Regions from separate parts of the Micromonospora zhanjiangensis genome, predicted to be linked through region 1. Evidence: predicted binding sites of a transcription regulator. Region 1 holds the regulator's gene; the other holds the start of a gene.
What was found. The regulator HrcA, encoded in region 1, represses chaperone genes, less so after heat shock. The targets are predictions, from matches to a motif close to GGTTNGCACNCTCNNNNNGAGNGTGCNAACC.
Positions count from the first base shown of each region.

Region 2: the regulator HrcA is predicted to act here: its motif matches at 3,072-3,102, upstream of ACFOX0_RS01760 (FmdB family zinc ribbon protein).

Region 1 is NZ_JBHSBN010000031.1:13,313-18,797, forward strand. Features, by position in the region: gene ACFOX0_RS28945 (SDR family NAD(P)-dependent oxidoreductase) at 1-249, shown strand, start outside; gene ACFOX0_RS28950 (16S rRNA (uracil(1498)-N(3))-methyltransferase) at 284-1,018, opposite strand; gene dnaJ (molecular chaperone DnaJ) at 1,030-2,175, opposite strand; gene hrcA (heat-inducible transcriptional repressor HrcA) at 2,230-3,255, opposite strand; gene ACFOX0_RS28965 (DUF4870 domain-containing protein) at 3,526-4,176, shown strand; gene hemW (radical SAM family heme chaperone HemW) at 4,294-5,485, opposite strand, start outside.
Region 2 is NZ_JBHSBN010000001.1:364,213-369,697, forward strand. Features, by position in the region: gene ACFOX0_RS01735 (oxygenase MpaB family protein) at 1-816, opposite strand, end outside; gene ACFOX0_RS01740 (Fur family transcriptional regulator) at 884-1,345, opposite strand; gene ACFOX0_RS01745 (DUF2231 domain-containing protein) at 1,447-1,929, shown strand; gene ACFOX0_RS01750 (hypothetical protein) at 1,973-2,314, opposite strand; gene ACFOX0_RS01755 (hypothetical protein) at 2,443-2,625, shown strand; gene ACFOX0_RS01760 (FmdB family zinc ribbon protein) at 2,676-3,047, opposite strand; gene ACFOX0_RS01765 (5-formyltetrahydrofolate cyclo-ligase) at 3,156-3,773, opposite strand; gene ACFOX0_RS01770 (GGDEF domain-containing protein) at 3,861-5,485, shown strand, end outside.

The DNA of each region.
Region 1 (5,485 bases):
TCCCTGGCCCGGGCGCTCGGCCAGTACGGGATCGCGGTCGCCACCGTGGCACCCGGCTACGTGGCGACGGACATGGCGAGCGACCGGATCGACGCCGACGGGGAGGCGATCCGGGCGCAGAGCCCGTTCAACCGGGTGGCCCGGCCGGAGGAGATCGCCGCCGCGGTGCACTGGCTCGCCTCCCCCGAGGCGGAATGGGCCTCCGGCACCGTCGTCGACCTCAACGGCGCCTCCTACCTGCGCACCTGACCCCGACGCACGACCTCCGCCGGGAGGGCCGCGGTCACCAGCGGCCGAGGCGGGCGGCGAGCACGGACAGCGCCGCCACCCCGGCCGTCGAGGTGCGCAGCACCTCCGGGCCGAGCCGCACCGGCACCCCGCCGGCCGCGGCCAGCCGGGCCAACTCGTCCGGCGAGATGCCGCCTTCCGGCCCGATCACCAGGACGATCTCCCCGTCGGTCGGCAGGTCCACCCGGCTCAGCGGGACCGACGCCTCCTCGTGCAACACGTACGCCCCGGCCGCCGCGCCGACCCGGTCGGCCACCTGGGCGGTGGAGCAGGACGGGTCGCCGGACACCACCGGGAGCCACGGCCGGCGGGACTGTTTGGCCGCCTCGCGGGCGGTGGCCGCCCACTTGTCCCGGGCCCGCCCGCCGCGTTCGCCGCGCCACTGGACCACCGAGCGGGCCGCCGCCCAGGGCACGATCTCGTCCACGCCGACCTCGGTCATCGCCTGCACGGCCAACTCGCCCCGGTCGCCCTTGGCGATGCCCTGGGCGACCACCAGCCGCGGGTCGGGCGGATCGGCGTACCGGCGGGAGGTGACGGTGAGGTCGAGGGTGCCCTTGCCGACGGAGACGACCTCGGCGGTGGCCGTGCCGCCGCGCCCGTCGGCGAGGAGCAACTCCTCGCCGACGCGCAGCCGTTGCACGGTGGCCGCGTGGTGCCCCTCCGGGCCGGCCAGGGTGTACGAGTCGGCCGGCGGCAGCGACCCGACCAGGAACAGCGGCGCGCTCACCCGGTCGGGTCTCAGCCGTGCCCGTTGAAGGCGTCCCGCATCCGGGAGAAGAAGCCGCCCTGCTTGGTCAGCTCGGCGATCTCCTCGCCCCGGGTCTTGGCGAAGTCGCGCAGCATCCGCTCCTGGTCGGCGTCGAGCTTGGTCGGGGTACGCACGTCCAGGTGCACGTAGAGGTCACCCCGCCCGGTGCCGCGCAGGTGCGGTACGCCCCGGGCCCGCAGCCGCAGCGTGCTGCCCGGCTGGGTGCCCGCCTTGACGTCGACCGTCTCCTCGCTGTCCAGCGTCTTGATGGTCAACCGGGTGCCCAGGGCCGCTGCGGTCATCGGGACGGTGACCCGGCAGTGCAGGTCGTCGCCCTTGCGGGAGTAGACGTCGTGCACCCGCTCGTGGATCTCCACGTACAGGTCGCCCGCGGTGCCGCCGCCCGGGCCGACCTCGCCCTGCTGGGCGAGCCGGATCCGCATGCCGTCCTCGACCCCGGCCGGGATCTTGACGGTGAGCGACCGCCGGGTACGGACCCGGCCGTCGCCCGCGCAGGTGGCACACGGGTGCGGGATGACCGTGCCGTAGCCCTGGCAGACCGTGCACGGCCGGGACGAGACGACCTGGCCGAGGAAGGTGCGCTGGACCGACTGGACCTCGCCGCGCCCGCCGCACGCCTCGCAGGTGGCCAGGTGGGTGCCGGCCGCCGTGCCGGCGCCGGAGCAGGTGGTGCAGAGCACCGCCGTGTCGACGGTGATCGGCGCCTCCACCCCGAAGGCGGTCTCGTGCAGGTCCAGTTCGAGCCGGATGATCGCGTCGGCGCCCGGCCGGGTACGCGGTCGCGGCCCGCGCCCGGCACCGCCGCCGGCGGCCCCGAAGAACGCGTCCATGATGTCCTGGAACCCGACGAACGGACCGGCACCGCCCGGGCCGGCCGGGCCGGCACCGCCGCCGCCCGGGGCCAGCGGATCGCCGCCCAGGTCGACGATCTGCCGCTTCTTGTCGTCGGAGAGGACCTCGTACGCCGCGTTGATGTCCTTGAACCGGTCGTGCGCCGCCGGATCCGGGTTCACGTCCGGGTGGTACTGCCGCGCCAGCTTGCGGTAGGCGCGCTTGATCTCGTCGTCGGACGCGTCCCGGCTGACGCCGAGGATGCCGTAGTAGTCCTTGGTCACTGCGTTCCGTGTCCCCATGTCAATCTCACTTGGCCGCCGGTCGTCAGGGTCGGGTCAGTTCTGCGCCAGCAGGTCACCGACGTAGCGTGCCACGGCACGTACGGTGGCGATGGTGCCGGGGTAGTCCATCCGGGTCGGGCCGAGTACGCCCAGCCCACCCACGATGGTGGCACCCGGGCCGTAGCCGGTGCTGACCACCGACGCGGCCCGGAGGTTGTCGATCTCGTTCTCGTCGCCGATCCGGACCCGCAACGGGGTGCTGGGTTCGATCTCGCCGATCAACTTGAGCAGGACGACCTCCTCCTCCAGCGCCTCCAGGATCGGTCGCAGGGTGCCCTGGAAGTCCAGCAGACCACCCCGGGTCAGGTTCGCGGTGCCGGCCAGCGCGATCCGCTCCTCGTGCCGCTCGACCAGGGTCTCCAGCAGCACGGTGGACAGCGTTGTCATCGCGCCGCGCAGGCCCGGACCGACCTCCTCGACCAGCGCCTGGACCAGCGGCGGGGTCTCCGACAGCCGCTTGCCGACCAGCTTCTCGTTGACCAGCCGGCGCAGGTCGAGCACGTCGTCGGCGGGCAGCGGGGCGGGCAGTTCGACCAGCCGCTGCTCGACCCGGCCGGTGTCGGCGATCATCACGAGCATCAGCCGGGTGGTGGAGATCGGCACCAGTTCCAGGTGCCGCACCGAGGAGCGGGCCAGGCTCGGGTACTGCACGACGGCGACCTGCCGGGTCAGCTGGGCGAGCAACCGCACCGTGCGGTGCACCACGTCGTCGAGGTCGACGGCGCCGACCAGGAAGCGCTCGATCGCCCGCCGCTCGGCCGGGGTGAGCGGTTTCACCCGGGACAGCCGGTCGACGAAGAGCCGGTAGCCCCGGTCGGTGGGGACCCGGCCGGCGCTGGTGTGCGGCTGCCGGATGTAGCCCTCCTCCTCCAGCACGGCCATGTCGTTGCGGACCGTGGCCGGGGACACCCCGAGCTGGTGGCGCTCGACCAGCGCCCGGCTGCCCACCGGTTCCTGGGTGGCGACGTAGTCCTCCACGATCGCCCGCAGGACGTCGAGCTTGCGATCGTCCAGACCCACTGTCACCCCCTCGCCGCCGGCGCGGCGTACCGCCCCTCCGAGACTCTGGCACTCGAATGCACTCTGGCACTCGAATGTAACGAGTGCCAGTCTACGACGTGCTACCCGGCAGCCGCGATGATCACTCTGCGAGCAACGGCCGCTATGCGACAAGTCGGACACCCGACACCGACACCGACCGGGCGGTCGCCCCCACCTGACCGAACGGCCAGGTGGAAACGAGCGTCGACGTGCTGGCGCCGGTTGATCGGCGGTCCTACCGTGTCGTCCATGACTGAACCACCTCGCCCTCCCGGAGAGGGGCACCCGGGGCCCGAGCCCGGGGACCAGAGCTCTCCGACCCCACCCCCAGCGTCCCAGCCGGCGCCGGGCGAGGCGTCCCCGCCGGGGCCCGCCGAGCCCACCGCGCCACGCTACGACGAGCCCGGCTCGTACCCGCCGCCCGGCGGGGCCACCGGCTACCCGCCGCCGGCCGGGAACCAGCCGCCCGTCGGCGGTGGCTACCCGCCGCCCGGTGGCGGGCCGTACGGTGCTCCGCCACCCGGCGGCGGGTACGGTGCCGCGGCTCCGGCCGGCTACCCGACCAACGACGACAAGACCTGGGCGTTGATCGCCCACTTCGGTGGTGCCGTCGGCGCCCTGATCAGCTTCGGGTCGCTCGGCTTCGTCGGTCCGCTGATCGCCCACCTGGCCAAGGGCCAGCAGTCACCGACGGTGAAGGCGCACGCGGTCGCCGCGCTGAACTTCCAGATCCTCTGGTCGATCATTTCGTTCGTGCTGCTTTTCGTCGGCTGGTGCATGTTCTACCTGCCCAACGTCGCGGTGATGGTCGTCCAGATCGTGTTCGGCATCATCGCCGGGGTGAAGGCCAACGAGGGCGGGCTGTACAAGTACCCGCTGTCGGCCAGCTTCATCAAGTGACCTGACCGGGTGCGTCCACGGTCGCCGATCGTGGACGCACCCCGCCTCCGTCGGCCCGGGACGACAGCACGCGGTCCCGGCCGAGGCGACAGCACGCGGTCCCGGCCCGGGCGGTGCTCAGGGCAGCAGATCGCGGACCACGGCATCGGCGAGCAGCCGACCACGCAGGGTGAGCACCGCCCGGCCGGCGGCGTGCGCGGCCGGCTCCAGCAGGCCGTCGGCCAGCGCCCGGTCCGCGTACGGCTGCTGGGCCGGGGCGACCGCCGACAGCGGCAGCCCGTCGGCCAGCCGCAGCCGCAGCATCACGTCCTCGACGTGCCGGTCGGCGGCGGTGAGCAGTTCCCGGGCCAGACCGGGCGACCGGCCGGCGGCCAGCCGGGACGCGTACGCGGTCGGGTGCTTGACGTTCCACCAGCGGACCCCGCCGACGTGGCTGTGCGCCCCCGGCCCGAGGCCCCACCAGTCCCCGCCGGTCCAGTAGAGCAGGTTGTGTCGGCACCGGGCCGCCGCCGAGGTGGCCCAGTTGGACACCTCGTACCAGGAGAAGCCGGCCGCCGTCAGGGCGGCCTCCGCGGCCAGGTACCGGTCCGCGGCCACGTCGTCCGACGGGTACGGCAGCTCGCCCCGGCGCATCCGGGCGGCCAGCCGGGTGCCGTCCTCGACGATCAGGGCGTACGCGCTGACGTGGTCCACCCCGGCGGCGGTGACCCGGGCCAGCGACTGCGCGAAGTCGTCCGCGCTCTCCCCCGGCGTGCCGTAGATCAGGTCCAGGTTGACGTGGTCGAACCCGGCCTCCCGGGCCTCGGTCGCGGCGGCGGTGGCCCGGCCCGGCGAGTGGGTCCGGTCGAGGATCGCCAGCACCCCCGGCGCGGCCGACTGCATGCCCAGCGAGATGCGGGTGTAGCCGGCGGCCCGCAGCGCCTTCAGCGACTCCGGCGTCACCGACTCCGGGTTCGCCTCGGTGGTCACCTCGGCGTCGGCCGCCAGCCCCCAGGTCGCGTCGATGGCGGCCAGGATCCGGGCCAGGTCGTCCGGCGGCAGCAGGGTCGGGGTGCCGCCGCCGACGAAGACGGTGTCCACCCGGGCCGGCGGGGCCTCGTCGAGCACCCGGGCGGCCAGCGCCAGCTCGGCCAGCACGGTGTCGGCGTACGTGTCCCGGCTCGCCCCGCCGCCCAGTTCGCTCGCCGTGTACGTGTTGAAGTCGCAGTAACCGCACCGGCTGGCGCAGAACGGGACGTGCAGGTACACGCCGAAGCCGCGCGCGCCGGTCGAGGCGAGCGCGGCGGGCGGCAGGGACCCGTCGTCGGGT
Region 2 (5,485 bases), on a different contig from region 1:
CTGGTAGATCTCGCCCTCGATGAACCGGCGGGGGACCGCGTTCAGGGCCAGGCGCAGCGCCCGGACGCCGAGTTCGGCCGACAGATCGGTGGTGGGCAGGCCCAGTCCGCCGTACCGGCGCCGGGCCCACTGCGGCAACAGGCCGAACGCGGTGCCGGCCAGCCCGAAGTAGAGCAGTCGGGTCGGACCGAGGCTCAGGCCGACCCGCAACGGAAGGCTGATCTTCCGGGGTACCGGTGGCGCGGTGAGGAACAGCGCCGTCTCGGCGGCCTCCCTGGTCAGCCGCAACTCCGGCCGGATCCGGCGGTAGTACTCCGCCACCTCGGCCGCGCTGCCCGGCACCGATTGCGGGTCCAACCCGGCCAGGGCGGCGGCCCGGCGCTGTTCGGCGAAGTAACCGTCCACCTCCGCCCCGGTCAGCGGTACGCCGGCCCGCTGGGCGGTGGTGACGAACGACTCGACCTCGGTGACGTGCACCCAGCGCAGCAGGTCCGGTTCGTCGACCCGGAACTCCTCCGCGGTGAACGGGTCCCGGGCGGTCATCCGGGCGTGCATCCGCCGCAACCGGCGCCCGGCGGCCTCGGCCTCGGCGGTGGTGCCGTAGATGGTGGTGGCCACGTACGTCGTGGTGCGCATGAGCCGTCCCCACGCGTCGGCCTTGAAGTCGCTGTTCTGCGCCACCCCGGCCATCGCCCGCGGATGCAGGGCCTGCAGGTAGAGCGCCCGCAGGCCGGCCAGGAACAGGATCGGTTCCTCGTGCACCTTCCAGGTGACCGAGCCGGGCCCGAACAGCCCGAGATCGTCGTCGGGGTCCATCGGTCAAGCCTGCCACGTGGGCCGGACCGCCGGCACGCCTCGCCGCGTCGCCGGGCTGGCCGCGGCGTCAGGCGTCCGTGGTCTCGCTGGTGTCCGCGGTCTCGTCGGTGTCCGCGGCGCGACGGGTCTGGCAGTTCGGGCACAGCCCCCAGAAGGTCACCTCGGCCTCGTCCACATCGAACCCGTGCGCGGTGTCCGGATCGAGGCACGGGGCGCTGCCGCGTGAGCAGTCGATGTCGGCGATCTCGCCGCAGCCACGGCAGACGACGTGATGGTGGTTGTCGCCGACCCGGGCCTCGTAGCGGGCCGGGCTGCCGGCCGGCTCGATCCGCCGGGACAGGCCGGCCCGGGACAGCGCACCGAGCACGTCGTAGATCGCCTGGATGGAGACCGAGTCGAGCCGTTCGCGGACCCGCCGGGTGATCTCGTCGACCTCCAGGTGGCCGCCGCCGGCGAGGACGTCGAGCACGGCGAGGCGCGGCCGGGTGACCCGAAGCCCCCGGGAGCGGAGCAACTCCTCACCTGACATGCCGTAATCACAGCATGACCAGTCGGGACCGACAACCGGGGAATCGGACGAGGTGGCCTACGCTGGCCTCGGTCGCTCCCGATCCGTACCGGAGGTTGTCGATGTTCAGAGAAGTCATGGGCCTTCCGGCGCATGCGTTGGTGATCCATGCCGCGGTGGTCTTCGTCCCGCTGCTCGCGGTGCTCGCCATCGGGTACGGCGTCCTGCCGGCCTGGCGCGGCCGGCTCGGCTGGGCGGCGGCGATCCTCGCCGTACTCGCCCCGGTGACCGTCTTCGTCGCCAAGGAGTCCGGCGAGGAACTCGAGCACATCCTGGCGGAGAAGAACTACGGCGCCGAGATCCTGAAGCAGGTCGAGGTCCACAGTGGGTACGCCGACCAGCTGTTCTGGTGGACGGTGGGTCTGGCGGTGGCCACCGCCCTGCTGCTGTTCGCCACCAGCCGGCACCCGCGGGCCGCGGCGCTGCCCGGCTGGGTCGGCACGGTGCTGACCGGCCTGGTCGTCGTGCTGGGCGTGCTCGCGGTGATCTACGTCTACCTGACCGGCGACTCCGGAGCCCAGGCGGTCTGGAAGGGCGTCGTCTAGCACCGTCGCTCGGGTGGCGGCCGGGTCGGAGCAGGACGCCGGGTCAGAGCACGACCCGGCCGCAGAGCAGGCAGAACAGCACCAGCAGCACCACGCCGGCGACCACGGCGACGGTGCCGGTCACCGTCCGGGCGCGTTGTTCCTCCGCCTCCACGGCGAGGACGTCCTGCGGCGGGAGTTGACGCGGCGGGGCGGGCCGGATGTGCACCGGCGGACGCCAGTCCCCGGCCGGCACCGGAGTCGGTGGCGGCCCGGCGTAGCCGACCTGCGCCGGTGGCGGGGCCGCCGGTAGCGGCGCCGGAGGCGCCATCGGACCGCCGGGCTCGGGTTCGACCGGCCGGCGCCAGACGTCGTGGCCGGCCGGGTCGCCGCTGAAGTCCGTCACGCTGTCCGACGCTACCAACGTCGGCGGCCGACGAACCCGCCCGACGTGCCCGTCGCGGCGGCCGGCCCGGCCCGGCGGGTGATCCCGGCCAGCGGCCGGACCCGCCGCGCGCGGGTAGGCTTGCCGGCGTGGACAGGCTTGACGAACCGCGCCGACCGGCGTCGGCGGCCCGGCCGACCCGGCCCGAGCGCCGCGCGGACGACGCTCCGGTGCTGCCCGAGCGGTCGGCCGACGACACCGATCACGGCTGGGGCGAGCGCTCCGACTCCAACGACGACCGACTGCTGGCCGACCGCCCGCCGCACTGGTGATCCGCCCCGGGCTGTCGGTCGCCGAAACGGACGTCTCGCCCCGCGCCGGGTCAGGAAGCGCCGCTCGCGGCGGGTGCGCTGCTGCTCTTGGTCGTCGACGACGAAGACGTCGAGGTCGAGGTCGACTTCGCCGGGTCGCTCGATCCCGATCCGCCGTCGCTCTTGGTCGCCGAGTCGCCGCCCGACGACGAGGACGACTCGGACTTGGCCGCCGGCTTGCCGGCGGTCGGCGATTCGGAGCCGTTGGCCCGGGAGTCGGTGCGGTAGAAGCCGGACCCCTTGAAGACGATCCCCACCGAGTTGAACAGCTTCCGCAGTCGTCCCTCGCACGACGGGCACTGGGTCAGCGGCTCGTCGCTGAACGACTGGACCGCCTCCAGCTGGTGGCCGCACGCGGTGCAGGCGTACTGGTACGTGGGCACGGGTTCCTCCGGATCTTGCGACTTGTCTGGCACTCGACGTATCCGAGTGCCAATGGTGCGGCATCGCACCCTCGATCGTCCAGCGGAAGTGTGGTGCGTGACACTCAGTCACGCCGAGAGCCGTCGTAGGCCCCCGCTCGGCGTGACCACCGCCCGTACCCGGCGGTCGTGTGGTTGCGCGGGGACGTGCTCGATCAACTCCTCGTCGTACACCAGGGCCACGGTGAGGGCGGCGGGGCCGCACCGGGCCAGTGCCCGGTCGTACGAGCCGCCGCCGCGGCCCAGCCGGACGCCGGTCCGGTCCACGGCCAGTGCCGGGACCACGATCAGCTCGGCGGTGCCGACCGCCCCGGCGCCGAGCCGGTCGGTCATCGGCTCGCGGATGCCCCGGCCGGCGACCCGCAGCGTCCCCGGCCCGGCGTAGCCGGCCCAGTCCAGGTTTAGATCCGGCAGTAGCACCGGCAGCAGCAGCCGGGCGTCGGGCGGCAGCGCGGTTCGCAGCACCTCGGGCAGCTCGGCGCCGCCCGGCTCGGCGCCGATCGGGACGTACCCGGTGACGGTGGCCGGCCGCAGGTCGCGTACCAGGTCGGTGAGGGTGGCCTGGACGCGCCGGGCGGCCGCCGCCCGCCGCTTCGCCGGCAGCGACCGACGGCGGGTGAGCACGGCGCGCCGCAGGTCGATCTTGGCGCCGGCCGAGGCTTCCGCTTCATCCGAAAAATTCGGCACGCAACTCTCCAGCGGGAATCCGGGTTAACCGATAGGGCTGTGCAGTCAGCATCGCAGTCGCCGCTCGCGCGACCGCCGGGGGGAAGAGTGACGTTGCGGGGCCGGTTGACCACCGCGTTCCTCGCGGTCGTGCTCGGTCCGGTGCTGCTCGGCGCGGTGTTCGTCGGCGGGACCCTGGCGACGGTCGGCGCCCACCGGTCCGCGGAACGCCTCACCATCGCCGCGAACACGGTACGCACCTCGGTCGGCGCGTTGTGCCGCCAACTGCACGCCGCGGCGGACGCCGTCGCCGTGACCGACCCGACCCTGCGACCCGGCGCCGCCGGCCAGTTGGTGGCCCACGGCCTGGCCGACGCGGTGCTGGTCACCGGCGCGGACGGCGCCGTCCAGGCGGGTACCCCGCGGCAGCCCGCCGGGCCGTGGGCCGACTGCTCCGCCGCCGCCCCCGCCGACGCGCCGGCCCGCGCCCTGGCGGTCCGGGTCGAGCTGCGCGACCCCGACGGCCGACCGATCGGCGCGGTCACCGCGACCCAGGTGCTGGACCTCGCCTTCCTGTCCCGACTGGCGGCCACCATCGGCACCGAGGTCACCCTGCTCGGCGGGGCCGGCGGTGGCCGGACCGCCGGCACCCCGAGCACCGAGAACCTGCGCTCCCGGGAGGCGGTGCTGGCCACCGCGGCGCGGCTCACCGGCGACGGGACGGCCCGCACCGACGGCGGCGGCCGGTACGTCCGGCGGGTCGGCCCGTCGCCCGGCCAGCCGCTGCCGCTGGTGCTGTCGGTGGCTCCGGACGACCCGGCCGCCCTGTACGCCGTACTGATCGGGGCGGTGCTGTTGGCCGGGGGCTGCGCGGTGGTCGCCGCCCGGCGGCTGGCCGGTTCGACCACCCGGCCGCTGGCCGAACTGGCCCGGGCGGTCGACCGGGTCGCCGACGGCGACCTGGAGGCCCGGGTGCCGGTCCGCACCTGCGACGAGGTGGGTCGGCTGGCCGGCGCGTTCAACCGGATGACCCGGGAGACCCAGTCCTACGTGCAGGCCCTCACCACCAGCCGGGACCAGCTGCGGGGCCACCTGGCGGTGCTCGGCGACACGCTGGCCAGCACGCACGACCTGCCCGGGATCCTGCGGGTGATCCTGCGGTCGGCGCTGGCCACCACCGGCGCCCGGGCCGGCCTGGTGCTGCTGGTGGACCCGCGTGCGGCCACCCTGGTCGGGCAGTGCGCCGAAGGGCTGGACGACCCGACCGCGCTCCGGATCCCGCTGGGCAGCGGGCTGCTCGGCCGGGTCGCGGCCACCGGCGAGCCGTGCCGTGGCCGGGTCGACCGGGACCGGCCGCGGCTCGCCGCCGGCGAACCGCGCCGCGGCACGTACGTCGCGGTGCCCTTCGCCGCCCCGGCGCCCGCCGGCGACGGCCCGCCCGGCGGCCCGGTCACCCGGGCACCGTTCGCGCCGGGGGTGGCGGCGCCGCCGGCGTTGGGCGTGCTCGCCCTGTACGACCGGCTCGGCTCCGACGAGTTCGACGACGCCGACCTGGCCACCCTGCGCACCTTCGCCGAACGGGCGGCGGTGGCCGTGGACAACGTCCGGGTGCACGAGGAGGTCCAGCGGCTGTCCCTGACCGACCCGCTGACCGGCTTGTGGAACTACCGCTATCTGAAGGACTCGATCCGTCGCGAGGTGGAACGGGCCAGCCGGTTCGGCCGGATGCTCAG